4 regions of the Streptomyces sp. NPDC048462 genome follow, and region 4 is predicted to be linked to each of the others. Evidence: riboswitches for the same ligand, from Rfam matches in the RefSeq annotation. Region 4 holds a riboswitch; each other region holds the start of a gene.
The links. A riboswitch is a leader RNA that binds a small molecule or an ion and turns the genes downstream of it on or off. The one in region 4 is predicted to bind thiamine pyrophosphate.

Region 1: linked by a shared signal. The riboswitch ahead of thiC (phosphomethylpyrimidine synthase ThiC) and the one ahead of ACGFU6_RS29430 (thiamine ABC transporter substrate binding subunit) in region 4 are both predicted to bind thiamine pyrophosphate.
Region 2: linked by a shared signal. The riboswitch ahead of thiO (glycine oxidase ThiO) and the one ahead of ACGFU6_RS29430 (thiamine ABC transporter substrate binding subunit) in region 4 are both predicted to bind thiamine pyrophosphate.
Region 3: linked by a shared signal. The riboswitch ahead of ACGFU6_RS30405 (purine-cytosine permease family protein) and the one ahead of ACGFU6_RS29430 (thiamine ABC transporter substrate binding subunit) in region 4 are both predicted to bind thiamine pyrophosphate.

Annotation. Positions count from the first base shown of each region.
Region 1 covers NZ_JBICXG010000017.1:12,601-20,218, forward strand. Annotated here, with positions in the region: gene ACGFU6_RS25765 (LacI family DNA-binding transcriptional regulator) at 1-530, shown strand, start outside; gene ACGFU6_RS25770 (metallophosphoesterase) at 704-1,762, shown strand; gene ACGFU6_RS25775 (hypothetical protein) at 1,944-2,768, shown strand; gene ACGFU6_RS25780 (winged helix-turn-helix transcriptional regulator) at 2,803-3,216, opposite strand; gene ACGFU6_RS25785 (YybH family protein) at 3,241-3,654, shown strand; gene thiC (phosphomethylpyrimidine synthase ThiC) at 3,810-5,603, opposite strand; TPP riboswitch at 5,596-5,729, opposite strand; gene ACGFU6_RS25795 (YibE/F family protein) at 5,800-7,137, shown strand; gene ACGFU6_RS25800 (SsgA family sporulation/cell division regulator) at 7,220-7,618, opposite strand, start outside.
Region 2 covers NZ_JBICXG010000005.1:392,353-399,970, forward strand. Annotated here, with positions in the region: gene ACGFU6_RS12695 (DUF4396 domain-containing protein) at 1-238, opposite strand, end outside; gene ACGFU6_RS12700 (deoxyribonuclease IV) at 395-1,252, opposite strand; gene pknB (Stk1 family PASTA domain-containing Ser/Thr kinase) at 1,259-3,178, opposite strand; gene ACGFU6_RS12710 (thiazole synthase) at 3,303-4,097, opposite strand; gene thiS (sulfur carrier protein ThiS) at 4,100-4,318, opposite strand; gene thiO (glycine oxidase ThiO) at 4,315-5,493, opposite strand; TPP riboswitch at 5,491-5,603, opposite strand; gene ACGFU6_RS12725 (NAD(P)/FAD-dependent oxidoreductase) at 5,797-6,981, shown strand; gene ACGFU6_RS12730 (Rv2175c family DNA-binding protein) at 7,064-7,429, shown strand; gene thiE (thiamine phosphate synthase) at 7,567-7,618, shown strand, end outside.
Region 3 covers NZ_JBICXG010000024.1:7,045-14,662, forward strand. Annotated here, with positions in the region: gene ACGFU6_RS30380 (ABC transporter ATP-binding protein) at 1-492, opposite strand, end outside; gene ACGFU6_RS30385 (ABC transporter permease) at 495-1,361, opposite strand; gene ACGFU6_RS30390 (sulfatase-like hydrolase/transferase) at 1,358-2,857, opposite strand; gene ACGFU6_RS30395 (ROK family transcriptional regulator) at 3,062-4,285, shown strand; gene ACGFU6_RS30400 (formylglycine-generating enzyme family protein) at 4,282-5,247, shown strand; TPP riboswitch at 5,292-5,386, shown strand; gene ACGFU6_RS30405 (purine-cytosine permease family protein) at 5,377-6,777, shown strand; gene ACGFU6_RS30410 (MFS transporter) at 6,802-7,618, opposite strand, start outside.
Region 4 covers NZ_JBICXG010000022.1:49,147-56,764, reverse strand. Annotated here, with positions in the region: gene ACGFU6_RS29445 (phosphatidate cytidylyltransferase) at 1-345, shown strand, start outside; gene ACGFU6_RS29440 (hypothetical protein) at 419-946, opposite strand; gene rlmN (23S rRNA (adenine(2503)-C(2))-methyltransferase RlmN) at 1,085-2,191, shown strand; TPP riboswitch at 2,233-2,349, shown strand; gene ACGFU6_RS29430 (thiamine ABC transporter substrate binding subunit) at 2,431-3,540, shown strand; gene ACGFU6_RS29425 (ABC transporter permease) at 3,627-5,240, shown strand; gene ACGFU6_RS29420 (ABC transporter ATP-binding protein) at 5,254-6,279, shown strand; partial or broken gene ACGFU6_RS29415 (DNA-binding response regulator) at 6,291-6,662, opposite strand; gene ACGFU6_RS29410 (LOG family protein) at 6,952-7,618, opposite strand, start outside.

The DNA of each region.
Region 1 (7,618 bases), on a different contig from region 4:
TCGCCGCCGCCGGAGCCCGCCGCATCGGGCTGCTCACCGGCACCACCACCGACACGTACACCCGGCTCTCCACCACCGCGTACCTCCACTGGTGCGAGCGGGTGGGCCAGGATCCGGTGTACGAGTCCTACCCCGCCCACGACCCGTGCGCGGGCGCGGTGGCCGCAGACCGCCTGCTGGCCCGTCCGGACCGCCCCGACGCCGTCTACGGGCTCTTCGACCCCAACGGCACCGATCTGCTCGCGGCGGCCCGCCGGTACGGCCTGCGGGTCCCTGAGGACCTGCTGCTGGTGTGCTGCAGCGAATCCACCGTCTACGCGACGACCGAGCCGCCCATCACCACGCTCTCGCTCAAACCCCGCAGAATCGGCACGGCGGTCGTACAACTGCTCATCGACGCCATCGAAGGCGTCGACCAGGACGGCCCGGTGGAGCAGGTGATACCGACGGAACTCATCGTCCGGACCTCCTCCCAACGCCGTCCGCCCCGCACCACGGTCAGCGCACCGCGCTCTCCGGCAGGGGATTGATCAGACCAATTGGGATCAATCGGCCGACGAACCCGGGGTGCGTTCGGATTCACCACCCCTGGTGCGTCACAGAGCACGATTCGCATTCCTATGATGGGCGGACGACACCGCGGACCGCCCCGACCAGCAGGGCCCGTCAGGTGTACGGCGGCGCGACGGTGGTGGAGGGGTCGATGACACAGGGGGCCGGTCAGGAACCCGCGGTGCGGACGGCGACATTGCGCGACTTCCGCGTACCGCCCTATGCGCAGTCCCCGGCACCGCCGGCGGCTCCGCACCCGGGCAACGCCTTCCCGGAAGGTGAGGCGCCGGAGGGGTACACCCCCACCGCGCGCGACCTTCCGGTGATCACCCGCGAGAAGACCGTCCAGGTGCGGGCCGTTCCCGAACCGCGGCCCGCGCAGGATCCGGAGCTCGGACCCCTGTACGTGGTGGGGGACGTCCACGGATATCTGGACGAGCTGCACGCCGCGCTCACCGAGCAGGGCCTGATCGACGGCGAGGGCAACTGGTCCGCGGGCAACGCGCGGCTCTGGTTCCTCGGCGACTTCACCGACCGGGGGCCCGACGGCATCGGCGTCATCGACCTCGTGATGCGGCTGTCCGCCGAGGCCGCGGCCGCCGGCGGCTACTGCAAGGCCCTGATGGGCAACCACGAACTGCTGCTCCTGGGCGCCAAGCGGTTCGCCGACACCCCGGTGAACTCGGGCGCCGGCACCGCCACCTTCCAGGCCGCATGGCTGCTCAACGGCGGCCAGAAGAGCGACATGGAGCGCCTCCAGGACGTCCACCTCCAGTGGATGTCCCGGCTCGACGCGGTCGTCGAGGAGGACGGGCATCTGCTGATGCACTCGGACACCACGGCCTACCTCGACTACGGCTCCACCATCGAGGACGTCAACGACACGGTGCACGCCATCCTGACGCGGAACGACGCCGACGAGTGCTGGGACCTCTTCCGCAAGCTCACCAAGCGCTTCGCCTTCCGCGACGAGTCGGGCCCGCAGGCCGTCCAGCAGCTGATGGCGGCCTACGGCGGCCGGCGCGTCGTCCATGGTCACAGCCCCATTCCGTATCTGCTCGGTGAGGTCGGTTCCGAGGACGGCGAGGACAACGCGGGCCCGCTGGTGGACGGCCCGCACGTGTACGCGGACGGGCTCGCCATCGCCATGGACGGCGGAGTGACCATGGCCGGAAAGCTACTGGTCGTCCAACTCCCCCTGCATGACTGACGTTCTTCGGGGAAGACGCATCAACGACCTGACCGTGCCGACCACTGGGCCTATTTCCGGAAACCCCCTGTCACCCTGTGCCGTGGGCGCTCTACCATCGGCGTACCAGTAGCAGGCTCTCCTCCGTTTCCGCCTTACTGCCCGGTGAATCGGGCACACAGGCCCTACGGAGCATCGGGGGATGCACATGAACAGCGCTCCGCACCTGCTGACCGAGGACCGCCCCGAGTACGAGCGGATCCTCGACGACGCGCTGCGTCACGCCCATGAACGACCAGATCTGGCCGCAGTCGGTGAACGGCTCAACCCGGTTCAGCTGCGCACCATGGCGATGGCCGCCACCGCCCTGATCACCGCCACAGCGGCCACCGAGTACGAGCACTACGTGAAGGCCCGCGACGAGCTGCGTACCAGTACGGCCGGCTCCGACCAGGATGGCGCCGCGGGCTTGGGCGCCGACGATCCCAACGGGTCGGGGGCCGGCATAGGAGCCGTCGTCACGGTCCTGGCCCCGGTGCTGGCGGGCACGGCCGCGGTGATCTTCCTGCTGGTCGGCTACATCCTGAAGATGCTGAGCCCGCCGCCGTCCTTCGCGGGGACCATGGTCGGCGCCGGCTGGGTCTTCACGGCCCTCACCGCGGCCGCCATCCTGATCGCCGCCGTCGGCCTCCTCGTGGCTGCCCTGCGCAACGGCTCCACGTCGCTGGCCGCCGACGACCCCGGCGAGGAACTGCCGGAGGACGTGGCGCGGGCCCGAGAGGCCTGGCGGCACGCGCTGCTGGAGCGGGGCATCCTGCCGTTCCTGCGGGACGCGCTGGCCGACCCGGGCGCCGCCCCCGCCGCCCGTACCCCCTATCCCTCGGCCAACCGCATCCCGAAGATCGGCTACAGCAGGCCGGACTTCTCCAGCCCGGACGACGGGCCGGCGGCCGCGCCCCGGCCGACCTTCACCAGCCCGGACTTCACCAGCCCCGACTTCGGCGGGCCGGAACACGAGATGGACTGACCGGGCCGCGTCCGGGTCCCGGCGCGAGGCACGGTCAGGAGCTCTGCGGTTCCCCTTCACGGCCGGCACTCAGCCCCAGCAGGGCCTCACCGGTGGCGTAGAGCTCGATCAGCAAGGGCCGCAGCGTCCGTCCCCCGTCCGTCAGCGCGTATCGAGTACGCACCGGAAAACCGCGCAGTCGCTCCGCCGACACCAGACCGCCGTCCCGGAGCTCCCGGAGCCGCTGGCTCAGCACCTTCGCCGAAAGCTGCGGCAGCCGTTCCCGCAGGTCCGTGAATCCGAGCGGGCCGCCCATGAGTTCCCGCAGGACGAGCGTCGTCCAGCGCCCGGAGACCGCTGCGAGCGCCACCTCGACGGGACAGCCCGGATCGGGACGGCTGGTGCGGCCGCGCTCGGTCGGCGCCAGTCCGCGATCCGGCCCCGCGAGGGTTTCCGCTTGGTGACCCACGTCAACGGACTGTTGTCTGAAGGTATGACGCATTCCACCAGTGTGCAGCTCGCCACGGATGCCGCCGGGCATCCGCACGCCCTCGCGCGGGCGTTCAACACGTTCGACCCCGAGATCCTCGACCTCGTGTACGAGCCCGGCTCGGTCTTCGTACCGCGCCCCGGCGAACCGACGACGGGGTCGCAGCGGCTCCGCGCCAACGGCGAGTTCCTCGCGCTGCGGGTCCCGATCAGGGTGACTCCACGCCGGACGTACCAGGCGGGCGGCATCGCGCTCCTGATCGTGGACTGGCTCGTCGAAGGAGTCGCCGCCGACGGAAGCGACGTCCGTATCGCGGGCACGGCGACGGACATCGCCCGCCGCGGGGAGGACGGGTTCTGGCGATACGTCATCGACAACCCGTTCGGCGTGGCTGACCACCCGGACTCCGAAGCCTGACGCACGCTCACCGCGTCCTTGATCAGGCCATTGCGCGGACCGGCCGGGGGCACGGACGTGCCGCGCCACCGACCCACGCCACCGTCCCACGCCCCCGGCCCGGGCCCCCGACCTGGCAGAACCGGTCGGGGGCGCGGGACGCCCACCGGTGAGCGTCAGTCCGCCAGCGGCAGGTACACCCGGTTCCCGCTCGCCGCGAACTCCTTGGACTTCTCCAGCATCCCCGCCTCGATCTCCTCGTCCGAGGCCGAGGCGACCAGGTCGGGGGCGAACTGCTCGGTGATGCTCCTGCTGATCTTCATGGAGCAGAACTTCGGACCGCACATCGAGCAGAAGTGCGCCGTCTTCGCCGGCTCGGCCGGCAGCGTCTCGTCATGGAACTCCCGTGCCGTGTCCGGGTCGAGTGCCAGGTTGAACTGGTCCTCCCACCGGAACTCGAACCGGGCGTCCGACAGCGCGTCGTCCCACTCCTGCGCCCCCGGGTGCCCCTTGGCGAGGTCCGCCGCATGGGCCGCGATCCGGTAGGTGATCACGCCGGTCTTCACATCGTCCCGGTTGGGCAGGCCGAGGTGCTCCTTGGGTGTGACGTAACAGAGCATCGCCGTCCCCCACCAGGCGATCATCGCCGCGCCGATGCCCGAGGTGATGTGGTCGTACGCCGGAGCGACATCGGTGGTCAGCGGGCCGAGCGTGTAGAACGGCGCCTCCTCGCAGATCTCCTGCTGGAGGTCGATGTTCTCCTTGATCTTGTGCATCGGGACGTGCCCGGGACCCTCGATCATCGTCTGGACGCCTAGCCGCTTGGCAACCGTGTTCAGTTCGCCGAGCGTGCGCAGTTCGGCGAACTGCGCCTCGTCGTTGGCGTCCGCGATCGATCCGGGCCGCAGCCCGTCACCCAGCGAGTACGTCACGTCGTACGAGGCGAGGATCGTGCAGAGCTCCTCGAAGTGCTCGTACAGGAACGACTCCTTGTGGTGCGCGAGGCACCAGGCCGCCATGATCGAGCCTCCCCGGGAGACGATGCCGGTCTTGCGGCGGGCGGTCAGCGGCACGTACGGCAGGCGCACGCCGGCGTGGACCGTCATGTAGTCGACGCCCTGCTCGGCCTGCTCGATCACGGTGTCCTTGTAGATCTCCCAAGTCAGCTCCTCCGCCCTGCCGTCGACCTTCTCGAGGGCCTGGTAGAGGGGCACGGTGCCGATCGGCACGGGGGAGTTGCGAAGTACCCACTCACGGGTGGTGTGGATGTTGCGCCCGGTGGAAAGGTCCATGACCGTGTCGGCGCCCCACTTGGTCGCCCAGGTCATCTTGTCCACCTCCTCCTCGATGGAGGACGTCACCGCGGAGTTGCCGATGTTGGCGTTCACCTTCACCAGGAACCGCTTGCCGATGATCATCGGCTCGATCTCCGGGTGGTTGACGTTGGCCGGCAGCACGGCCCGGCCCGCGGCGATCTCCTCGCGCACCACCTCGGGCGCGACGTTCTCCCGGATCGCCACGTACTCCATCTCCGGGGTGATCTCGCCGCGTCGGGCGTACCCGAGCTGGGTCACCGGGCTCCCGTCCCGGCTGCGCCGCGGCTGGCGCGGGCGGCCGGGGAAGACCGCGTCCAGATTGCGCAGCCCGCCGCGCGGCGAGGTGTGCTTGATCCCGTCGTCCTCGGGACGGGCGGCCCGGCCCGCGTACTCCTCGGTGTCGCCGCGGGCGATGATCCAGTTCTCGCGCAACGGCGCGAGTCCGCGGCGGACATCGGTGTCGATACCCGGATCTGTGTACGGCCCCGACGTGTCGTAGAGCGTCACGTCCTTGCCGTTGCTGAGGTGCACCTGACGGACCGGCACCCGGAGGTCCGGGCGCGAGCCCTGGACGTACCCCTTGTGCCAGCCGATGGACTTCCCGGCCTCGTCGCTCTGATTCGAGGCAGGCATACGTGCGTCCGCTGTGGTCATGAGACCTACTCCCTACGCCGGCATTACCCGGTAACAGGTTCGGCGGTCGGCGCAGCTTGTCCCGTACGGACGTACGGAGATCAGCGCCCTCTCAGCCCGGTGCTCCGAGCTCCCGCGTGTGCAAAGGTGCCACCACGCTAACGCCCTCACGGGTGTGCTGAACAGTGGGCCCCGCTCGTCTTGCGATGATCGGCCGGTGACGTCCCCCCATATCGTTCCCGAGCAGCCGTCCCATCAGCACGCCCACACGCACTCGCACGGACCCGCCGCACCCGTGTCCAAGCACCTGCGCAAGGTGATCGCCGCCGTACTGATCCCGTTCGCGGCCGCGGTCGCCGTCGGTCTCGTGGTGCTCTGGCCCGGTGGTGCGCCGGCGCACGAGCGCACCGGTGTCGGTTTCGACCGGCAGACCCAGCAGGCCAAGGTGGTGAACATCGACAAGGTCGACTGCAAGGACGTGAACGCGGCCCAGCTGCCCGTCGACGGCGAGACCCCGTCCGCCAAGGACCCGGCCACCGGTGGCGGCGGGGCCGCGGACTGCGAGAAGGCCACGGTCGAGGTCACAAGCGGCGAGGACAAGGGGCGCGCCTTCATCGAGGTGATCCAGCCAGGCGCTCCGCGACAGCTCCGGGAGGGGCAGGAAGTCGTCGTCGCGTACGCCCCCGACGCGCCCCACGACCTCCAGTACTCCGTGACGGACGTGAACCGGAAGTTCCCGATGGCGCTGCTGGCCGGGATCTTCGCCGTCGCGGTGGTCGTGGTGGGCAGACTGCGCGGGGTCATGGCGCTGGTGGCGCTCGCCCTGTCGTTCGCCGTGCTGACCCTGTTCATCCTTCCGGCCATTCTGCAGGGCTCGAATCCGCTGGTCGTGGCGGTGGTCGGGGCCGGCGCCATCATGCTGATCGCCCTCTACATCTGCCACGGGCTGACCGCCCGCACCTCGGTCGCGGTCATCGGCACCCTGATCTCACTGCTGCTGATCGGGCTGCTCGGCTCACTCTTCATCGGCTGGGCGAGCCTGAGCGGGAACACCGACGACAGTACGGGCCTCATCCACGGCCTGTATCCGCACATCGACATGAGCGGTCTGCTTCTGGCCGGCGTCATCATCGGTTCCCTGGGCGTGCTCGACGATGTGACGGTCACCCAGACCTCGGCCGTCTGGGAACTGCACCAGGCGGACCCGACGATGAGTGCGAAGCAGCTTTACCGGGCAGGTATCAGAATCGGAAGGGATCACATCGCCTCGGTGGTCAACACCCTGGTGCTCGCCTATGCGGGCGCCGCGCTTCCGCTGCTGCTGCTGTTCTCGATCGCCCAGAGCAGCGTGGGCACGGTGGCCAACAGCGAGCTGGTGGCGGAGGAGATCGTGCGGACGCTGGTCGGCTCGATCGGGCTGGTCGCCTCGGTGCCGGTGACCACCGCGCTCGCGGCACTGGTCGTCTCCGCGGACCGTACGGGGGTCGGCGCGGAAGCCGAAGCTTCGGCACCCGTACGGAGTGGCAGAGGACGCCGGCGACGGGCGAAGGCCTGAACAGTTGCACACGGAGAGTGATTCACCCGTTCGGCAGGTGTGGTGTTCGACCGGCACCAGGGGCCGGAGAGGCGGTTCCCCGTCAGCCGGCGTTCTGTTCCTCGGCCAGAATTCGCCCCAATGCCTCTTCCAGATTGCCCTCGAAGTCACCCAGCGTGCACTCCTGGCCGAGCGGGACGAGCTTGTCCGTCCGGTCGAGAAAGGCCACAAGAGGTGCTGTACCCGCCCTGAAGAGGGCGCGGTCCGCCCCCACCTGGAGCCGGATGTGGACGTCGCACAGTCCTTCGGGCTCGGTCGGCCCGATGTGTACGTCGCCGTCACCACTGGGGCTGTTCAGGCCGTCGAGCAGCAGCTCACGGCCAAAAGCCCAGGTGACGGGGGCATCGCCGGGGAGATGGAAGGTCATCCGGATCGCGTACGGATCGCACACTTCGTACCGGAGCTCCACCGGGATACGGAATGAGAGCTCCTCGGAGACGAG
Region 2 (7,618 bases), on a different contig from region 4:
GGAACGCCGTGCGGAAGCCGACGCCGGCCTTCCGGATGGAGCGCAGCGTCAGCGTGTAGCCGAAGAAGAAGGCCAGCGTGATCGCCACGATCATCGTCGCCGTGTTGCCCCAGCCGAGCGCCGTGCCGATCACCATGCCGAGCACCTCGCCGATGGCGCATCCGGTGAGGCAGTGCAGGGTGGCCCGAGCCGCCGTCCGCCACCCGACGGCGCCGGGAGAATGACCGGAGTGGCTCATGTGCTCAACGTGCCCTGCGTGGCCTGAGCGGGCTGTGGGCTCTGCGTGCTCTGCGTGGTCCCGCATGTCGATCCCCCAATGCCGGATGGCGGTTCCTGTCGACTACTGGAACCATATACCCCCCTGGGGTATTCCCTCATCCGTGGGCGGGCTCGGTCAGCTCCGGTCGCGCAGCTCCTTCAGCCGGGCCACGTCCGCCGCGTGGCCCTCCTTGCCGCCCGGTGTCTCGATGATCAGCGGCACGCCTTCGGTGGCCGGGTGGGAGAACAGCTCCCGGAACGGCTCCTCACCGATGTGACCGGCGCCGATGTTCTCGTGCCGGTCCTTGTGGGCGCCGGCCACGTCCTTGGAGTCATTGGCGTGGATCAGCTTCAGCCGTCCCGCGCCGACCGTCTCCACCAGCAGGTCCAGCGTCTCCTTCATCCCGCCGGGACCGGCCAGATCGTGTCCTGCCGCGAAGATGTGGCACGTGTCGAGGCAGACGCCGAGCTTCGGATGGGCGTCGAGCGCCTCGAAGTACGGGCCGAAGTCCCAGGTCCGCGAGCAGAGCGAGAAGCCCTGGCCGGCGGTCGACTCCAGCAGCAGGAACGGGTCGTCGTCGTGCGTCAGCTCGTCCAGCAGCGGCCGCATGTGCGTGCGCACCTGGGCCAGCGCCTCCTCGCGCGGCCGGCCGTTGGTCGCCGACCCGGTGTGCACCACGACCCCCAGGGCACCGATCTCGCGGGCCCGGCGCAGGGAGTGACGCAGCGAGTCCACGGACTTCTCGACGGTCGCCGCGGTGTGCGAGCCGAAGTTGATCAGGTACGGGGCATGGACGTACGCAGGTATCGACCCGGCGGCGCACTCGGCGCGGAAACGCTCGTCCTGTGCCGGGCTCCCGGCCGGGGCCGCCCAGCCGCGCGGATTGGCGACGAAGACCTGGACGGCCTCCGCGCCCATCTCGCGGGCGTAGGGGAGGCCGACCTTGGCGAGGCCGCCGGCCACCGGGACATGGCCGCCGACAGGGTTGCGCATACGGATCTAGAGCCCCTTGGTCTTGATGGTGATGGTGCTGCCCTCGGGGGCCCGGTCGCCGCCGTCCACGGACTGGCTCGCGACCGTGTCGCTGAAGGAGAGGAACGGACGGTCGACCTTGACCTCGAAGCCCGCGTCCTCCAGCTCGCTGCGGGCGTCGTCGACGTCCTTGCCGGTGACGTCCGGCACGTCGGTCATCCGCGGGCCCTTGGAGATCGTCAGCGTGATGGTGTCGCCCTCGGCGGCCTCCCGGCCCTCGGCGGGGGACTGCTGGGCGACGTCGCCCGCGTCCTGTGGGGAGTTCACCCGGTCCGGCAGCACCTTGGCCTTCAGCCCCTCGTCGTCCAGCGCGTCGGTGGCGTCCTCGACGGAGAGGCCGGTGACGTCGGGGACGTCGACCGGGCTGCCCTTGGAGACCACCATCGCGACCGCGGTGTCCGGATGGCGATCGGTGCCCGCCTCCGGGTCCGTGCGCACCACCTCACCGGCCGCCGCGTCCTCGCTGAACTCCTTGGTGACCATGCCGGGCACCAGGCCCGCCTTCGTCAGCTTCCGCTTGGCCTCGGCCAGTGCGATGCCCTCGACGTCGGGCACCTGCACGATCTCCGGTCCGCGCGAGACGACGAGTTCCACCGAGCCGTTGCCCCGGATGCGGGCGGCCGACTTCGGGTCGCTGTCGATCACCTTGCCGCGGTCGACGGTGTCGCTGTAGGCGCGCTCGACGCCCTTCAGTTCGAGACCGGCGTCCGACAGCCGCCCCTTGGCCGCCTTCTCGCTCTGGCCGAGGAGCGAGGGGACATGGGTGAACTGTCCGGAGTTGATGTACCAGACGCCGCCGCCGACCCCCAGGACCAGCAGCACCGCGATGACCGCCGCGATCATGCCGCGCCGCGGTCCGCCCAGGAGCCCGGCCCGGCGGGCGGGCCGCTCCGGCGGCAGCGGCGGGGGCATCTCCAGCCGGCTGGTGTGGTGCGCGGTGCCCTGGCCGGCCGGCAGCACCCGGTGGATCACGCTCGTACGGTCCTCGGCGGCGTCGCGCGCCTCGGCCAGGGCCTGCGGCGGTAGGGCGTCCAGCTGGGCGTCGGTGAGGCCGGAGCGGGCCGTGCGGGACTCGGCGAGCAGCGCCACCGCGTCGAACGGCCGCACCTCGGGGTCCCGTGCGGTGGCGCTCGCCACCAGCCGGTCGAGCCCGGACGGGAGACCGGGGACGAGGGCGGAGGGGGCCGGGACGTCCTCGTTCAGATGCTGGTAGATGACCTGGGCGGGGGATTCCCCGGTGTGCGGCTTGGCGCCGGTGAGCATCTCGTACAGCACCACACCGCACGCGTAGACGTCGGCGCGGGTGTCCGCGGTGCCGCGCTCGATCTGCTCGGGGGCGAGATAGGAGACGGTGCCCAGGATCGACCCGGTGGTGTTGGTGACCGTGCCCACGGCCCGCACCAGGCCGAAGTCCGCGACCTTGACCCGGCCGTCGTCGCCTATGAGCACGTTCTCCGGCTTCATGTCCCGGTGGACGAAGCCCGCCCGGTGCGCGGCGCCGAGCGCGGCGAGCACCGGCTCCAGGATGTCCAGAGCGGCCCGGGGCTGCAGCGCCCCCCGCTCGCGCAGCACATCGCGCAGCGTGCAGCCCGCGACGTACTCCATCGCCAGGTAGACGTACTGCTCCTGGGCCCCCTGGTCGAACACCCCGACCACGTTGGGGTGCGCGAGCCCCGCCACCGACTTGGCCTCGCGGATGAAGCGCTCGACGAACGAGGCGTCGGTCGCGAGCGCCGGGTGCATCACCTTGAGGGCGAGCACCCGGTCGAGGCGGGTGTCCATGGCCCGGTAGACCGTGGCCATGCCGCCCACGGCGATGCGCGCATCGACGCGGTAGCGGCCGTCGAGCAGCTGCCCGACGAGAGGGTCCTGGAGGGTCGTATCCACGCAGCGAGTCTACGAGCCGCCACGGACACCGCCGACTGCCCGGGGCGATCCCGGAGCCGTACTGCAGCCGAGTCGTGACAGGGACACGCGATCCGCGGCCGCCTCGGCTCCGGGAACGCCCGGATCAGAACGCCGGGCGCTCCGGATCGAGCGCCGCACGCCCCGCCACCGGCGACGATGCCTCGGCGAAGTGGCGGCGCGGGATGCGGCCCGCGCGGTACGCGAGCCGCCCGCCCGCCACCGCGTGCCGCATCGCGGCGGCCATCAGCTCGGGCTCCTGGGCCCGGGTCACCGCCGAGGCGAGCATCACAGCCGCGCACCCGAGCTCCATGGCGAACGCCGCGTCCGAAGCCGTCCCGGCGCCCGCGTCCAGGATCACCGGGACCCGGGCCCGCTCGGTGATCAGCTGGAAGTTGTGCGGGTTGCGGATACCGAGCCCCGAACCGATGGGGGAGCCGAGCGGCATGACCGCCGCGCACCCCACGTCCTCCAGTTTCCGGGCGAGCACCGGGTCGTCGTTGGTGTACGGCAGCACGGTGAAACCGTCGTCCACCAGGATCTCCGCGGCGTCCAGCAGCTCGACCGGGTCGGGCAGCAGGGTGCGCTCGTCGGCCACCACCTCCAGCTTGACCCAGTCCGTGCCGAGCGCCTCGCGGGCCAGGCGGGCGGTGAGCACGGCCTCGCCCGCCGTGAAGCAGCCCGCGGTGTTCGGCAGGACGCGGATGGAGAGCTTCTCCAGCACCGAGAGCACGGAACCCCGCACGGTCGGGTCCAGGCGGCGCATCGCGACGGTGGTCAGCTCGGTGCCGGATGCGGTCAGCGAGCGCTCCAGCACGTCGAGGCCGGCCGCCCCGCCCGTCCCCATGATCAGCCGGGAGCCGAAGACGGTGTCCCCGAGGGTGAAGAGGTCGTCGGACACGGTCAGCCTCCCTGGACAGCGGTCAGGACCTCGACCCGGTCGCCGTCGGTGAGCGTCGCGGCGGACCACTGCCCGCGCGGTACGACGGTCTCGTTGAGCGCCGCCGCGACACCCGACGGCGCTGGGGTCAGGGTCGCGACGAGGGCGTCCAGGGTGGTGCCCCCGGCGACGGTGACGGCCTCGCCGTTCACGGAGACGGCCAGGGAAGTGGGCGCGGTCATGCGTGCTGCTCCTGTCGGACGGGGGCGGCGGCCGGGAAGCGGCCGGGGGAGAAGGGGCGGGCCACCTCGGGCAGCTCGCCGTCGGCCAGCAGCTGCGCCATGGCGTCACCGGTGACCGGGGTGAGGAGCACCCCGTTGCGGTGGTGGCCGGTGGCGAGGTGGAGGCCGGGCAGCGCGGTGCGGCCGAGCAGCGGGGCGTTGTCGGGGGAGGCGGGGCGCAGACCGGCCCGGGTCTCGGTGAGCGGCAGTTCGGTGATGCCGGGCACCAGCTCGTGGGCGTCGCGCAGCAGCTCGTACACCCCACCGGCCGTGACGGTGGTGTCCCAGCCCATCTCCTCGCTGGTGGCGCCGACCACCAGCTCGCCGTTCTCGCGCGGTACGAGATAGACGTGGCTGCCGCGCACCACGGCCCGCACGGTGCGGCTGAGGAAGGGGGCGTACGCGGTGGGTACGGTCAGCCGCAGCACCTGGCCCTTGACCGGGCGGACCGGCGGCAGGACCTGATCGGGCACGCCCGCGAGCCGGCCGCTGAAGCTGCCGGCGGCGAGCACGACCTGATCGGCGGCCGGCTCCGAACCGTCGGCCAGCACGGCCCCGGTCGCCCGGTCGCGCACCACGCGGAGCCGTTCGGCCCGCTGCCGGTGGAAGACGACCCCGGCCCGCTCGCACGCCGTCAGCAGCGCGGCGGCCAGCCGGCGCGGGTCGACCTGGTGGTCGCCGTCGACCCGGAGGCCGCCGCGTACGCCCGGCGCGAGCATCGGTTCCAGACGCCGGCACTCGCGGCCGGTCAGCCACTCCGACTCCAGCCCGGAGCGGCGCTGCAGCTCGTGCAGCTCCCGCAGATGGGCGCGGTCGTCGGTGTCCAGCGCGACGGCCAGGGTGCCGCAGGCGCGGAAGCCGATGTCCTGCCCGCTCGCCGCCTCCAGCTCGGCCGCGAACGCCGGATAGCGCGCGGCGGAGGCGACGTTGAGCCCCAGCAGCATCTCCTCGCCGTAGTGCAGTTCGGTGACGGCGGCCAGCATCCCGGCCGCGACCCGGGCGGCGCCGCCGCCCGGGTCGGGGTCGGCGACGGCGGTCGACAGACCGCGCTGCGCGGCCCGCCAGGCGGTCACCAGGCCGATGATCCCGCCCCCGATGACGAGGACGTCGGACCCGCTCGCGCGGTGGACAGGCATGGGCATCCAGCCCCTCCCTTCGCCGGCATGACCCGGATCAGGTTCGTACGGTCGGAGGCCGTCCAGCCTCCCTCTCAGCCCGGTGCGTCCGGGCTCCCGCGAGTCTTTTACGTGGGCCACCCTAGACCCCGCCCCCCGCACCGGGTAAAGCAGGAGGGCGGCGGTACGGGGGCGGCGAGGAACCCCTTTCCTGACGGGCCGTCAGTTGATTAAGGTGGTCGGGTGAACGAGCAGCAGCGGGCGGAGCGACCGGAACGGCAGTCGGAGCGGGCCGGGCGGCGGGTGGTCGTCGTCGGTGCGGGCATGGCGGGCGTGCAGACGGCGGTGGCCCTGCGGGAGCAGGGCTTCACCGGCGCGCTCACCCTCATCGGCGCCGAACCCCACCAGCCCTACGACCGCCCACCGCTGTCCAAGGCGGTGCTGCTCGGCAAGGCCGAGGAATCCGCCTTCGACATCGACTTCGAGACACTCGGCATCGGGCTCCGGCTGGGCGTCGAGGTCGCGGGCCTGCGCGCCGCCGACCACGAACTGGACACCTCCGACGGGCCCGTCCCCTACGACGTCCTGGTCGTCGCCACCGGCGCGGAACCCGTCGTGCTGCCCGGCTCCGAGGGTGTGCCCGGCGTCCATCTGCTGCGCACCCTGGACGACGCGGCGCGGCTGCGGCCCGTCCTGGAGGCCCGGCACGCCGTCGTGGTCGTCGGCGCGGGCTGGATCGGCGCCGAGTTCGCCACCGCGGCCCGCGCCGCAGGCTGCGAGGTCACCGTCGTCGAGGCCGCCGCCCGGCCCCTGGCGGGCGCCCTGCCCGCCGAGGTCGCCGCCCCGATGGCCGCCTGGTACGCGCAGAGCGGCGCCGAACTCCTCACCGGGGCGCGGGTGGCCCGCGTCGAGCCCGGCCGGGTGGTCCTGGCGGACGGCCGCGCCCTCCCGGCCGACGCCGTCGTCGTCGGGATCGGCGCACGGCCCGCCACCGGCTGGCTCGCCGGCTCCGGCGTCGAGCTCGGGCCCGACGGATCGGTGACCGCCGACGCGGCGCTGCGCACCTCGCTGCCCGACGTGTACGCCGTGGGGGACTGTGCCTCCTTCCCCTCCGCGCGCTACGGGGCGCGGCTGCTGGTCCACCACTGGGACAACGCGCTGCAGGGCCCGCGGACCGCGGCCGCCCACATCATCGGGGCGGCGGGGGAGGGCGGTGAGGAGTCGCCCGCCTACGATCCCGTGCCCTATTTCTGGTCCGAGCAGTTCGGCCGGTTCGTGCAGTACGCGGGCCACCACGACGGCGCGGACACCCTGCTGTGGCGCGGTGATCCGGCCGGCCCCGCCTGGTCCGTGTGCTGGCTGCGGGACGGCGTGCTGGTCGCGGTGCTCTCCGTCGGCCGGCCGCGCGACCTGATCCAGGGGCGCAGGCTCATCGAGGCCGGCACACGGCTCGACCCGGAGCGGGCCGGCGACGCCTCCGTGCCGCTGAAGTCGGCCCTGCCCCGGTAGCCGGGCCTCCTCCGGGGGGCGCGGGGCCCTGAAGGGCGGAGTCCGGGTATCGGCTGTCAGCCCGGGATGGCAGGCTTGTCCCGTGACCGAGATTGACGCAAAGATCGATGCTCTCGTCCCTGCCTGGCTCCACCTGCCCGATATCGCCGAAATGTTCGATATCCAGGTGGCGCGTGTGCGGCAGCTGGTCAAGGAGGGCCAGCTCATCGCCGTACGACGTGGTGAGAACCGGGCGCTCCAGGTGCCTGCCGCCTTCATCGACGGCGACAAGGTGGTCAAGGGCCTTGCGGGGACCCTGACGCTCCTGAGGGACGACGGCTACTCCGACGAGGAGATGCTGGAATGGCTCTTCACCCCCGACCCGAGCCTGCCGGGCACGCCCGCGCAGGCGCTGAGTGAGAATCGCGGCACGGAGGTGAAGCGCCGCGCCCAGGCGCTCGCCGTCTGACCGACAGCCGTACAGGGGGATGCGGGCCGCACGGCGCGGCCCGCATCCCCTCCTCAGCGCAGCCTGCCGAATCCGCACCGCCTGCCGAATCCGCACCGCCTACCGAACGTCATCGTTTTCCCGGGGGGAACCGCACCATGTCCACGCCTCGCGCGCAGCTGTCCGACGCCCGGCTCTACCTGTGCACGG
Region 3 (7,618 bases), on a different contig from region 4:
GGCGCCGAAGGGTTCGTCCATCAGGAGGACCTTCGGGTCCACGGCGTAGGCGCGGGCGATGGCGCAGCGCTGCTTCATGCCTCCGGAGAGGGTCTTGGGCAGCGAGTCCGCGAAGTCGGTGAGGCCGACGAGTTCGATGACCTCGCGGGCCCGGCGGCGGCGCTCGGCCCTCCTGACACCGGCGACCTTGAGTCCGTACTCGACGTTGGCCGCGACGGTCATCCACGGGAAGAGCGCGTACTGCTGGAAGATGACGCCTCGTTCGGGGGCTGGGCCGCGTACGGGGACGCCGTCGACGGTGACCTCGCCGCCGGTGGCGTCGAGGAGTCCGGCGGCGATGTTCATCAGGGTGCTCTTGCCGCAGCCGGAGGGTCCGACGACGGTGACGAACTCGCCGTCGTCGATGTCGAGGGAGACCCGGTCAAGGGCCAGGAAGTCGCCGTCCTTGACCGCGAAGTCCCGGCTCACGTCACGGAAGTTGATGGTGGGCATGGTTACCGCCGTTCCTGCCAGTGGGTGAGCCGGCGCTCGGCGAGGAGCAGCAGCCGGTCCATGGCGAGGCCGATCGCGCCGATCGCGATGAGCTGGACGAAGATGGTCGGCAGGTCGTAGTAGAGCTGTGCCTGCTGCATCCGGAAGCCCAGTCCGCCCTGGGCCGCGATGAGTTCGGCGGCGACGACGGTCGCCCAGGAGGCGCCGAGCCCGATCCGCATGCCGACCAGGATGAACGGGGTGGAGGCGGGCACGACGACGCCGATGAAGACCTGCGGGTCACGGGCGCCGAGCACCCGGGCGGCGTTGACGAGGGTGACGTCGACGGCGACGACGCCCTGGAAGGTGGAGACGACGGACGACAGGAAGGAGGCCAGGAAGATCACGAAGATCTTCGGGGTCTCGTCGATGCCCATGAGGACGATGGCGAGCGGGATGATCGCGAGCGGCGGCACCATGCGGAAGAACTGCAGCCACGGTTCGATCAGCCTGCGGACGACCGGATACCAGCCCATCAGGAAGCCGACCGGGACCGCCAGGACGACGCCCAGCACGTAGCCGGTGAGGACGCGCTTGAGGCTGGCGCCCGCATCGGCGAACAGGGTTCCGTCCGCGCTGAGTTCACCCGCGCGGCGGGCCACGGCCACAGGCCCGGGGAAGCCGTCGATGCCGCTGTTGGCGAGGATGGCCCAGGCGAGCAGGCCGAGCGCCGCGGATGCGAGGCCGAGCAGCGCGGCGGTGAGCCGGCCGGTCCCGCGCGCCTTCCTTCCGGGGTTGCGGGCGGCCTTCGGAGCGGGGGGACCGCTCGTGCCCGCCGCGTCCGGGCGCCGATCCCGCTGCGGGGCGGGAGCTTCCGCCGGTGTCTTCATGCCACTTCCTCCGCTACCCCGTCGACGTCCGCCGCCCGGTCGCCGCCGATGTCGGCCATGTAGCTCATCCACGTGTAGGCGGGGTCGCCGCGGCGCAGCAGTTCGCGGTAGAGCCGCACGGTGAGGTCGCGCCTGATGTCCGCGTAGGCGGGCGCGTCGTACACGTTGTGCAGTTCGTGCGGGTCGGTCACCAGGTCGTACAGCTCGTGCACGCTCTCCGGGTTGTGGACCAGCTTGTGGCGCCGGTCGCGGAGCATGCGCTGCGAGTAGGGGAAGTGGTGGCCGTGGAACTCGGCGACGACCTCGTCGCGGGCACCCCCGGACGCGGCCCCGGCCCCCGTCCCGGTCAGCAGGGGCAGCAGGCTGATGCCGTCGCACTGGTCGGGCACGGGTGCTCCGGCCAGTTCGAGAATGGTCGGGTTGAGGTCGATGAGCCCGGCGAAGTCGTCACTGACCTGGGGCGGTGCGCCGGGAATCCGGGCGATGCCGGGGATCCGGTAGATGTCCTCGTACATCGCCGGGCCCTTGTCGTTGAGCCGGTGGGCGCCGGTGAACTCACCGTGGTCGGCGGTGAAGAAGACCGCCGTGTCGTCCCACAGGCCGTGTCCCTTGAGCGCCTCGATCAGCCGCCCGGCCTGGTGGTCGATCATCGTGACGTAGCCCCAGTAGACGGCGATCAGCTTGCGCCAGGCGGCGGCGTTGAATCCGTCCGACGACCAGTACGCGCTGTACTGGCGCTGCACCTCGGGCTTCCCGGCGAAGGTCTCGGCCATCGAGGCGGGCAGCGGGACGTCGTCGGGGTCGTACAGGTCGTAGTAGCTGTCGGGGATCAGATACGGCAGGTGCGGGCCGTACCAGTGGCAGGACAGCATGAACGGCTTGCGGTTCGCCTTCCATTCGCCGGCGTAGCGGTCCAGCAGGCCGAGTGTGCGGTCGGTGAGGTAGGCCTCCATGGTGGCCTCGGCCGGCTGCTGCAGCCGGCCCGCGATGAGGTGCCCGCGCCCCGTGCCGTTGGCGGCGGTCCCGAAGACGGCTTCGCGTACCGCGAAGGGCGGGAAGCCGTTGTCCCGGAGCCACTTCTCGTACGAGGGGTGGTGTACGGGGTTGAGGGCGCCGGGCAGGTGCTCGCCGTCCAGGCCGTAGAACTCGGGGCCCCGGTCACGGCCGATGTGCCACTTGCCGACATGGCCCACCGAGTAGCCCCGGTCCGCCAACTGCCCCCAGAGCGTGGGGTCGTCGTCGGAGAGCTCGTCCTTGCTCCCGCCGTTGCGCTCGGGGTTGTTCAGCATCCCGTGGCGGAAGGGGTGGAGGCCGGTGGCCAGCGAGGCACGGGCCGGGGTACAGATCGCGGTCGGGGTGTAGAAGCGGTCGAAGCGGGTCCCTCCGGCCGCGAGGGCGTCGAGGGCCGGGGTGTCGACGATTGGGTTGCCGTAACAGCCCAGGGTGTCGACCCGGTGCTGGTCGGTCATCAGGAACAGGACGTTGCGCGGAGCCACTCGGGCCGCCCTTTCGGTGGTCGCTCGGTGTGCTGCCGGGAACCCGGCCGATGCCGGTCCGCGGCGCTTCGGCAGGTGCCGGTGCAGTCGGCTGACCGGAACTGTAGGGACGCCGACTTTTTTACGTCAACCCTCGGGAATAAACATTGTGTGAATTCGTCCGGCGCATTGACAGAAAGCCCTGACCCGATCGACCATGCGTCCATGACGGAACGCACCGACGCCCTGCAACGCCTGCGCAGGGCCAATGAAGCCGCCGTACTCGGTGAACTGCGCAGGTCGGGCGCGCTGAGCCGAGGCGAGCTGAAGGAGCGGGTCGGGCTCTCCCGTACCACCCTGTTCGCGATCGTCTCCGATCTGCTGGAGCGCAAGGCCGTCGTCGAACAGCCGGCCCCCGACCCGGAGCAGCCGCGCGGCCGGGGCAGGCCGGCCCTGGAGATCTCCCTCAACTCCCGCGGGGCCGAGCTGATCGGCATCGACCTCCAGCGCCACCGCGTCCATGTCGTCGTGGCCAACTGCGCCCATGAGATCGTCGGCCGCTACAGTGCCCCCGTCCCCGCCGACAGCGGCGCCGCCGAGCGGGCCGCGCAGGCGATCCGCGGCGTCGAGGAGCTGGTGCGGCGCGAGAACATCAGCCTCGCCCCGGTCGAGGGCATCGGCCTCGGCCTCCCCGGCTTCGTACAGAACCCGGCCTCCGGCGACCCGCGCACGATGACGCCGTTCGCCGGCCACGTCGCCGCCGAACTGGGCAGGCACTTCGACGCCCCCGTGCTCACGGACAACAACTCCCGGCTCGCCGCACTCGCCGAGGTGACCTGGGGCGCCGCCCGAGGCTTCGACAACGCTGTCTATCTGCGCTGGTCGGAAGGGGTCGGTGGCGGACTCGTCGTCAACGGCTCACTCGTGCACGGCGCCCACGGCGCGGCCGGCGAGATCGGCCACACCAGCTGCGACCCCGAGGGAAAACCCTGCCACTGCGGCGGCCGCGGCTGCCTGGAGGGGCTCATCTCCGTCCCCGCGATGCTCACCGCCTGCGCCGATCGCGGGGTCACCGCGCACGACGCCGCGGAGCTGGTCGCGCTCGCCGCCGGGGGCCAGCCGGACGCCGCCGACGTGATCCGGACCGCGGCCCTCGTCGCCGGCCGGGTGCTCGCCGCCCTCGCCGCGCAGGTGGACCCCGAGTGCATCGTCGTCTACGGCGAACCGGCGGCCCTGGACGGTCTCGTCCTCGCCCCCATCCGGCAACAGCTCGCCGCGCTCTCCCTGCCGTCCGCCCCCCGCACCATCGAGGTGCGCGGCTCCACCCTCGGCGGTGAGGCCGCCGCGCTCGGCGGGGTCGCCCTGCTGCTGCGCACCACCGGCCAGGACCTGGCGGAGCTGCTCGACCGCCCGGCACCCGGCACGCCCGGCGGCGGGACCGCCCGGTGAGCGCCTGCTGCGGGCCCGCCCGCGAGGGCGCCCAGGCCGTGACCGCCGCTCCCCCGGCGGAGTTCGCCGTCCCCGTGCGCGGCCGGGCCGAGCTGCTGCGCGGCATGGTCGCCGTACCCGGCGGACCGTTCCTGATGGGCGGCGAGGACCAGGACGCGTTCCCGGACGACGGCGAGGGACCGGTGCGGGAGGTCACGACCGGGCCGTTCCACATCGACGCGGCCTGCGTCAGCAACGCCCGGTTCGCCGTCTTCGTCAAGGCCACCGGCTATCGCACCGAGGCCGAACTCATCGGCTGGTCGTATGTGTTCGGCGCCTTCGTCCCCCCGTCGGCGCGCCGTGCCGTACTGCCGGGCACCGTGCCCGGCGCCCCCTGGTGGCGGGCGGTGACCGGGGCGCACTGGCGGGCACCCGAGGGGCCCGGCACCTCGATCGGCGACCGCCGGGACCACCCGGTGGTCCATGTGTCGTGGAACGACGCGACGGCCTACGCCCGGTGGGCCGGCAAGCGGCTGCCCACCGAGGCCGAGTGGGAGAAGGCGGCACGCGGCGGCCTCGTCCGGGCCCGGTTCCCCTGGGGCGACGAGCTGACCCCGAACGGCCGGCACCGCTGCAACATCTGGCAGGGCGACTTCCCGGTACGCAACACCCGCGAGGACGGTTACGCGGGCACCGCCCCCGTCAAGGCCTACGCGCCCAACGGCTTCGGCCTGTACAACGTCTCCGGCAACGTGTGGGAGTGGTGCGCCGACCTGTTCAGCGCCGACTGGCACACCAACGGCCGCGCCGAGACCCGCACCGACCCCGCAGGGCCGCCGCACGGCGAGTACCGGGTACTGCGCGGCGGCTCGCACCTGTGCCACCGCTCCTACTGCAACCGCTACCGCGTCGCCGCCCGCACCTCGAACAGCCCGGACAGCACGACCGGCCACGGCGGCTTCCGCTGCGCGCTCGCCGTCTGACCCCCCGCACCGCGGCCCGCAGCCGCCCGGCTATCCTGGCCGCCGCACCGGACACGGGGTGCCCCTCGCAGGGGCTGAGAACACACCCGTCGAACCTGAACCAGTTAGCACTGGCGGAGGGATGTCTTCATGTCATTGCCGTATGCCCAGGACGAGCGCGCCGCCACGGACCGGCGGCCCGCGTTCGACGGGCGGATGCCCACCGCCCCCGGTGATCTGCGCGTGGAGGCGCACGGGATAGCGCCCGTTCCGGAGGACCGCCGCTACGGCGGGCCCGGCCGGCTGTTCACCGTCTGGTTCGCCCCCAACCTGACCATGACCGGGGTCTTCACCGGCACCGTCGGCATCGCGCTCGGCCTGGACTTCGCGACCGCACTCACCGCCGTCGTGCTCGGCACGCTCGTGGGCGCCGTGCCCACCGCGTATCTGGGCACCTGGGGCAGCCAGACCGGGGCCGGGCAACTTCCGCTCGCCAGGCTGGCGTTCGGGCGCGGTGTGGTGCTTCCGGGCACGCTCCAGTGGCTGTCGTCCATCGCCTGGGACGCGCTGATCGGGCTGTTCGGCGGGGAGGCGCTGGCCCAGTTGTGCGGCTGGCCCTTCTGGCTGGGGGTGCTGGTCATGATGGCCGCCCAGGGCGCGCTCGGCGTGCTGGGGTACGAGGTGATCCACCGGCTCCAGACCGTGATGACCTTCGTCCTCGCCGCCGCGTTCGCGGTGCTCGCCACCAAGCTCCTGCACGGGGTCCACCCCGCCGCGACCGGCACCGCGCACGGCGCCGACCGGGCCGGCGCGTTCGTCCTGACGTGCACCATCGCCCTGAGCCTGGCGCTGTCCTGGGCGCCGTACGCCAGCGACTTCAGCCGCTATCTGCCGCGCACCGCTTCGCGGCCCCGGATGTTCTGGTGCACGCTGCTCGGTGTCAGCGTCTCGTTCGTGGCGGTCCAGACGCTCGGCCTGTGGGGTGCGTCCGTCTTCACCGACCAGACCGCGCACGGCGTCGACGCCCTGCTGGGCGGTGGCGCGCTCGGAGCGTTCGGGCTGCTCGCCATCGCGCTCGCCGCGCTGTGCAGCAACGCCATGAACGACTACAGCGGATCGCTGGCGCTGCAGACCATGGGCGTCCGCCTGCCGCGCCCCGTCGCCGCCGCGCTCGCCGCAGCCCTCGGCTTCCCCCTCGTCCTGTGGATGCACGCGGCCGACACCACCGCCCGCTTCCAGAACGTGCTGCTGCTCGTCGGCTACTGGATCCCCGGGTTCGTCGCCATCGTGGCCGTCGACTGGCTCGTCCGCGCGCGGACCCGCGGCGGCTCCCCCGTCGACCTGGCCGCCGAGAGCTCCCGCGCTCAGCCGTGGTGGCCGGCGCTCACCGCCTTCGTCGCCGCGTTCGCCGCCGCGGTGCCGTTCATGAACACCAGCCTGTACGTGGGCCCGGTGGCGAAGGCGCTGCACGGGGCGGACCTCGCCTACGGGGTGGCGTTCCTCGCGGCCCTCGCCGTCTACGCACCGCTGCGGCTGCGCCGCCGCGCCTGACGGCTCCGGGGCGGACCTCGGGTGTCACGCCTTCGCGGTCACCGTCTCGCCGTGGACGTAGCGCCCGCCTCGGAGCAGCGAGACGACTGCGGCCACCAGGCACGCCGCGATGGCGAAGTCGAAGGCCACGGAGAGGCCCTGCTCGAACGGTCCGGAGATCAGCGTCGGGAAGAACGCCCGCCCGGTGAGGTAATCGGCGTGAGCGGTGGGCAGCTGCGCCAGGGTCTCCGGGCCCAGCAGGCTGCGTACCGGGTTGTATCCCAGGAGCGCCGCGAACAGCACGCCGACCGGTGGCAGGGCCGCGACGCGTGCCGCGTCGGCGGACGGCACGCCCTGCTCGGTGAGTCCGTGGGCCAGCGTGTGGGGCAGCGAGCTCGCCAGGCCGGCGATCATCAGCGAGAAGAAGATGCCGATGGAAAGCACCGTGGCCGAGTTCTGGAACGTGGTGCTGATCCCCGCGCCCACACCGCGCTGGTCCGGCGGCAGACTGTTCATGATCGCGGCCCGGTTGGGCGAGGCGAAGAGTCCCATGGCCAGCCCGTTGACGAGCAGGATCAGGGCGAAGAGCGGGTAGTCGAAATCGACCGGCAGTTCCTTGAGCGCCACGAAGGTCGCGGCTGCCAGGACCATGCCGCCGGAGGTGAAGAGCCGGGCGCCGTAGCGGTCCGAGGCCCATCCGGAGAAGGGCCCGGCGATCAGGAACCCGATCGTCAGCGGCAGCATGTAGATACCGGCCCACAGCGGGGTCTGCTCGAAGCCGTAGCCGTGCCGGGGCAGCCAGATGCCCTGGAGCCAGATGATCAGGATGAACATCAGGCCACCACGCCCCAGGGACGCCAGG
Region 4 (7,618 bases):
GGCTGGCGGTTCGGCAAGCACAAGCTCGCCCCCCGGATCAGCCCCGGAAAGACCCGCGAGGGCCTCTTCGGTGCCGTGAGCTTCGCGATGGTGGCCGGCGCGCTGTGCATGCAGTTCCTGATCGACGACGGCTCCTGGTGGCAGGGCCTGCTGCTCGGCCTCGCGGTCGCCGCCAGCGCCACCCTGGGTGACCTCGGCGAGTCCATGATCAAGCGGGACCTCGGGATCAAGGACATGGGCACGCTGCTCCCCGGACACGGCGGAATCATGGACCGGCTGGACTCGCTGCTGCCGACCGCGCCGGTGGTCTGGCTGCTGATGGTGATCTTCGTCGGCTCCGGCTGAACGACCGTACGCGTCGCCACGAGTGAGGGCCCACCGTCTCCGGACGGTGGGCCCTCACTCGTGTCCGGTGAGGTCAGACACGGTCCCGCAGGGCCGAGCGCATGTGGTGAAGGAGCCCCATCGTCCGCTTGTGCATCCACAGGACCCCGCAACAGAACGCGATCACGCCCACGGCGAAGACCACGGGGAAGGCCAGTGAGCCGGTGGCGGCCCCGAGGACCAGCATGCCCACCGCGATCAGGCCCAGCAGACCCAGCCAGTAGGGCAGCCACCGGCTGCCCCGCTCCATCTTCCCGAGCTGGTCCTCGACCAGCCGCCCCATGAGCACCCGCTCCTCGGGGTCCTCGGGTACCTCGCGTTGCCGGAGCCTGCGGCTGAGGTCGACGACCGTGCCGGGCCGCGCGCCGGTCGCCCGGCCGGCCCTGCGGCGCTGGTACGCCACGACCCCGATGATCACGGCGGTGTAGAGCAGGCTCTGGACCGCCCATAAGGCCGGATGATCGTCCCGGCGGAACACGGCGCCGAAGCCCAGTCCCAGCACGAAGAGCACCAGGGCCTGTGCGGGCAGGCTGTGACTGAACCAGCGCTTCACGGTGTGCACGGCTGATACCTCCTGTGTGGTCGGCGGGCCGTCCCTGTTCCACCGGATACCCCGTCCGGCCCGGCTCAGCGCCGCTCCGCCGGGCCCCGTCGGCGGGGGGCGGAGGCACCGCCGCGGGTCTGCGACACTGGAAGAACCATGCCTAAGCCCGGAGAACTCACTTTCGTCGCGCCCCGCGGAGCCAAGAAGCCGCCGCGGCACCTCGCCGACCTCACGCCCGCCGAGCGCAAGGAAGCCGTCGCCGCGACCGGCGAGAAGCCCTTCCGCGCCCAGCAGCTCTCGCAGCACTACTTCGCGCGGTACGCGCACGACCCGTCGGAGTGGACCAACATTCCGGCCGGGTCACGGGGCAAGCTCGCGGAGGCGCTGTTCCCCGAGCTGATGTCCGTGGTCCGCCACATCAGCTGCGACGACGACACCACCCGCAAGACGCTGTGGAAGCTGCACGACGGGACGCTCGTCGAGTCCGTCCTGATGCGCTACCCCGAGCGCGTCACGATGTGCATCTCCTCCCAGGCCGGCTGCGGGATGAACTGCCCGTTCTGCGCCACCGGACAGGCCGGTCTCGACCGCAACCTCTCCACCGCGGAGATCGTCCACCAGATCGTGGACGGCATGCGGGCGCTGCGCGACGGCGAGGTCCCCGGGGGCCCGGCGCGGCTCTCCAACATCGTCTTCATGGGCATGGGCGAGCCGCTGGCCAACTACAACCGGGTGGTCGGCTCCATCCGCCGGCTGACCGACCCCGAGCCCGATGGGCTGGGGCTGTCGCAGCGCGGGATCACCGTCTCGACCGTCGGCCTGGTGCCGGCGATGCTGCGCTTCGCGGACGAGGGCTTCAAGTGCCGTCTCGCCGTCTCGCTGCACGCCCCGGACGACGAGCTGCGCGACACCCTCGTTCCCGTGAACACCCGGTGGAAGGTGCGCGAGGTGCTGGACGCGGCCTGGGAGTACGCGGAGAAGTCCGGTCGCCGCATCTCCATCGAGTACGCGCTGATCCGTGACATCAACGACCAGGCCTGGCGCGGCGACCGGCTGGGCCGGCTCCTCAAGGGCAAGCGGGTCCACGTCAACCTGATCCCGCTGAACCCGACCCCGGGCTCGAAGTGGACCGCCTCGCGGCCCGAGGACGAGAAGGCGTTCGTCGAGGCCATCGCCGCCCACGGGGTACCGGTGACCGTGCGGGACACCCGCGGCCAGGAGATCGACGGTGCCTGCGGCCAGCTCGCGGCTACCGAGCGCTGAGGCCGGAATCGGCCGTGTAGCCTGGGCGTGAATTCAACTTCATATTCCGACAGGGGAGCGCCACAGCGCTGAGAGTGCGGCACCAAGGACAGGTTGGCCGCAGACCCTCTGAACCTCGCCCGGGTCATTCCGGGTAGGAAGTTCGGACCTTACTCAAGCTGTTGCGCCCTGCCCGCTTCCGGTTCTCCGCCGGCGCGGGCAGGGCCGCGTCTCTTCCTGGTCACCCCAGGAGGAATCACATGAGCACCACCAAGAAGATCGCGGTGACCGCCGTCGCCGCGGCGATCGGCGCGACCGCGCTCGCCGGCTGCGGGAGCTCCGACGACTCGGCCGCCGGCAGCGGCTCGGGCGGCACCAAGGGCTCCGGCTCCAAAACCGTCACGCTCGTCAGCCACGACTCCTTCAACGCGTCCAAGGGCGTGCTGAAGGAGTTCACCCGGGAGACCGGCTACACGGTCAAGGTGCTGAAGAGCGGTGACGCCGGCGCCGCACTCAACCAGGAGATCCTGACCAAGGGCTCACCGCGCGGCGACGTGTTCTTCGGCGTCGACAACACCTTGCTGTCCCGCGCCCTCGACAACGGCCTCTTCACGCCGTACGCCGCCAAGGGCCTCGGCCAGGTCGCGTCCGACGTCCAGCTGGACGCCGCCAAGCACCGGGTCACCCCGGTCGACACCGGCGACATCTGCGTCAACTACGACAAGAGGTACTTCGCGGACAAGAAGCTCGCACCGCCGAAGTCCTTCGACGACCTGGCGAAGCCCGCGTACAAGAACCTCCTCGTCACCGAGAACGCCGCGACCTCGTCGCCCGGCCTCGGCTTCCTCCTCGGCAGCATCGCCGCCCACGGCGAGGACGGCTACCAGGACTACTGGAAGAAGCTGAAGGACAACGGCGTCAAGGTCGTCGACGGCTGGGAGCAGGCGTACAACGAGGAGTTCTCCGGCTCGGCCGGCGGCAAGAAGGCCAAGGCCGACCGGCCGCTCGTGGTCAGTTACGCCTCCAGCCCGCCCGTCGAGGTGCTGTACGCGGACCCGCAGCCCAAGACCGCCCCGACCGGGGTCGCCACCGGGACGTGCTTCCGGCAGATCGAGTTCGCCGGTCTGCTCGACGGCGCGAAGAACGAGGTGGGCGGCAAGGCCCTGCTGGACTTCCTGATCAGTAAGAAGTTCCAGGAGGACATGCCGCTCAACATGTTCGTCAGCCCGGTCACCAAGGGCGCGAAGGTGCCGGAACTCTTCACGAAGTTCGGGACCACCGCGGACAAGCCGGCGACCGTCGCCCCGGACACGATCGCCAAGAACCGTGAGCACTGGGTCCAGTCATGGTCCTCGCTCGTAGTGAAGTAGCGAAGCCTCCCGTACGCGGACCGGGAGCGCGCGGGAAGGCCGCGCGCGCCCGGTCGCGGCGCGGGAGCGCGGTGCGGCTCGGCCTGATGGCCGTGCCCGTCGCCTTCTTCGCGGTGTTCTTCGCCTACCCCGTCGTCGCGATCGTCGGACGCGGGCTCAAGGACGGCGGCGTCTGGCAGTTCGGCCGGATCGGTGAGGTGCTGAGCCGGCCGGACATCCGCGAAGTCCTCTGGTTCACGCTCTGGCAGGCGCTCGCCTCGACCGCGCTGACCCTGCTGATCGCCCTGCCGGGCGCCTATGTGTTCGCCCGGTTCGACTTCCCGGGCAAGCAGTTGCTGCGCGCGGTCGTCACGGTGCCGTTCGTGCTGCCGACCGTCGTCGTGGGCACGGCGTTCCTGGCGTTGCTGGGGCGCGGCGGTTTCCTCGACGACCTCTGGGGCGTCCGGCTCGACACCACGGTGTGGGCGATCCTGCTGGCCCATGTCTTCTTCAACTACGCGGTCGTCGTGCGCACCGTCGGCGGGCTGTGGTCGCAGCTCGACCCCAGGCAGGAGGAGGCCGCGCGGGTCCTGGGCGCCGGACGGTTCGCCGCCTGGCGGCGGGTGACGCTTCCGGCGCTGGCTCCCGCCGTGGCCGCTGCCGCGCTGATGGTCTTCCTCTTCACCTTCACCTCCTTCGGCGTCGTCCAGATCCTCGGCGGCCCCGGATTCTCCACGCTGGAGGTGGAGATCTACCGCCAGACCGCGCAGCTGCTCGCCCTGCCCACGGCAGCGGTGCTCACGCTCGTGCAGTTCGCCGCGGTCGGTGCGATCCTCGCCGTGCACGCCTGGACCGTACGGCGCAGGGAGACCGCGCTGAGGCTCGTCGACCCGGCGCAGACCGCCCGCCGCCCGCGCGGCGCGGCTCAGTGGGCGCTGCTCACAGGGGTTCTGCTGACCGTGCTGGTGCTGATCCTGCTGCCGCTCGCCATCCTGGTGGAGCGCTCGCTCGAACTGCCCGGCGGTCACGGTCTCGGCTACTACCGGGCGCTGGGCTCGGCGACCGCGAACAGCGGTACGTTCCTGGTCGCGCCCATCGAGGCGATCTGGAACTCGCTGCGGTACGCCCTGGTCGCGACCGCCATCGCGCTGGTCGTCGGAGGCCTGGCCGCGGCGGCGCTGACCAGGCGGGCCGGGCGGCTGGTCAGGGGCTTCGACGCGCTGCTGATGCTGCCGCTCGGGGTCTCCGCCGTCACCGTCGGCTTCGGCTTCCTGATCACCCTGGACAAGCCGCCGCTGGACCTGCGGACCTCCTGGATCCTGGTCCCGCTCGCCCAGGCGCTCGTCGGGGTGCCGTTCGTCGTACGGACCATGCTGCCGGTCCTGCGCGCGGTGGACGGGCGGCTGCGCGAGGCGGCCGCGGTGCTCGGCGCCTCACCACTGCGGGCCTGGCGCGAGGTGGACCTGCCGCTGGTGCGCCGGGCGCTGCTGGTGGCGGCGGGCTTCGCGTTCGCCGTGTCGCTGGGGGAGTTCGGCGCCACGGTGTTCATCGCGCGGCCCGACAACCCGACGCTGCCGGTGGCCGTGGCGCGGCTGCTGGGGCGCTCCGGGGATCTCAACTACGGGCAGGCGATGGCCCTCAGCACCATTCTGATGCTCGTGTGCGCGGTGTCCCTGCTGCTGCTCGAACGCATCCGCACCGACCGATCCGGGGAGTTCTAAGGATGCCGACACGATGCTGACACTCGAATCGGCCACGGTGCGCTTCGGCGACCGGGCGGTGCTGGACGCGGTCGACCTGGAGGTCGCCGACCACGAGATCGTCTGTGTGCTGGGCCCGAGCGGCAGCGGGAAGTCGACGCTGCTGCGGGTGGTCGCGGGTCTCCAGCAGCCGGACGGCGGGCGGGTACTGCTCGACGGGGCGGACCAGGCCGGGGTACCGGTGCACCGGCGCGGGCTCGGCCTGATGTTCCAGGATCACCAGTTGTTCCCGCACCGGGACGTCGGCGCCAACGTCGCCTTCGGGCTGCGGATGCGCGGCGTGGGCCGGAGCGAGCGGGACGGCAAGGTCGCCGAGCTCCTCGACCTGGTGGGGCTGCCCGGCGCCGAGCGGCGGGCCATTGCCGCGCTCTCCGGTGGCGAGCAGCAGCGTGTCGCCCTGGCCCGCGCGCTCGCGCCCCGGCCCAGGCTGCTGATGCTGGACGAGCCGCTCGGCCAGCTGGACCGCAGCCTGCGCGAACGCCTCGTCGTCGAACTGCGCACGCTGTTCGCCCGCTTGGGCACCACCGTGCTCGCCGTCACCCACGACCAGGGCGAGGCCTTCGCGCTCGCCGACCGCGTCGTCGTGATGCGCGACGGGCGCATCGCCCAGGTGGGCACCCCGCTGGAGGTCTGGCAGCACCCCGCATCGGCCTTCGTCGCCCGCTTCCTCGGCTTCGACAACGTGGTGGAGGCGACCGTCACCGGCGAGGCCGCCGACACGGACTGGGGAAAGGTGCCGGTGCCCGCCGGTTCACCGCAGGGCGCCTGCGACCTGCTGGTGCGTCCGGCCGGAGTCCGGATCGGCGCCCCCGAGGACGGCCTGCGCTGCACGGTTGCCACCCGCACCTTCCGAGGCAACCACGTCGCCGTGACGCTGCACCCCGAGCACGGGCCGGCTCTGGACGCCGAGTGCCCGCTGCGCGGCACACCGGAGGAGGGCGCGGCCGTCGGCGTCACCTTCGACGCGGCGGAGAGCGTCGTACTGCCCGCCGTGTTCTGACCGGGCGCGGCTCACCGGCCCGCACCCGGTCCCGCGGTGCGTGTCCCGCCCGGACCGGCCCCGGCCACGACCAGGCCCAGTTCGTACGCCAGGATCACCGCCTGCGCCCGGTCCCGCAGCTCCATCTTCGCGAACAGCCGGTTGATATGGGTCTTGACCGTGTGCGCGGTGATGGTGAGCCGGTCGGCGATGTCCGTATTCGACAGGCCCCGTGCGATCAGGACCAGCACCTCCACCTCCCGGCCGGTCAGGAACCCGCCGGCTCCGGCCGTCAGCGCGTCGTACACGTACTCGTCGAGCCCGAACGTCGTCAGCATCAGCGCCCTGGTCGCACCGCCCGATCCGGCGATGATCCCGCGCGCCGCTTCGATGCCGTCCAGCTGCCGCCGAGCAGCGCGGCCCGCTCGTTCATCCCGACCAGCCCGTGGCCGGTGCCCTCACTCAGCGGCCCGCCCGGCCCCGGCCCGTCGTCACCGACCCGGACGGCCAGCAGCCCGCTCCCGGAGCTCCACCACCGCCCACGCCGACGGGGCGTGGCGGAGTGGGGCTGGGACGGAACGTACGAACGGTTGGCGCGGCTCCTGTCCGACGACCCGGGGCGGGGCGGCGGTGCGGGGTGAGTGACGGCCCGGGGCTACGGTGCGCTGTCATGGATGGCCCGCCGCCTCCCCGCTACTCCGCCGACAGCCGGGCGAGTTCCCCGGCCGCTTCCTCCACCGTGTCGACGAGCGCGATCCGGGCCGCCATCGGCCGGTCTGCGGCGAGCGCCCGCAGCAGGGGCCAGGCGGGCAGTTCGCGGGTCCAGTGGTCCCGGCCCACCAGCACCATCGGGGCGGGTTCGCCGCGTGAGCCGTAGTAGTTCGGGGTGGCGCTGTCGAAGATCTCCTGGACGGTGCCGGCCGCGCCGGGCAGGAAGATCACGCCCGCCGTCGAGCGGGCCAGCAGCCCGTCCTCGCGCAGGGCGTTGGCGAAGTACTTGGCTATGTGGTCGGCGAACGGGTTCGGCGGCTCGTGCCCGTAGAACCAGGTGGGGATCGACACCGAGCCGCCGCCGCCCGGCCATCGCTCCCGCACGGCGAACGCAGCCAGGGCCCAGTCGGAGACGTCGAGGGTGAACGAGGGTGCGGCGGCCAGGAGTCCGCAGGCCTCGTCCAGCATCGGGTCGGGGTGCGGGGCCGCGTAGGCGCCGAGGTTCGCCGCCTCCATCGCGCCCGGTCCGCCGCCGGTGGCGACCGTGAGACCGCTACGGGCCAGGGTCCGGCCGAGGCGGGCCGCGCCCGCGTACGAATCGCTGCCCCGGGCCGTCGCGTGGCCGCCCATCACGCCGACCACCCGAGCC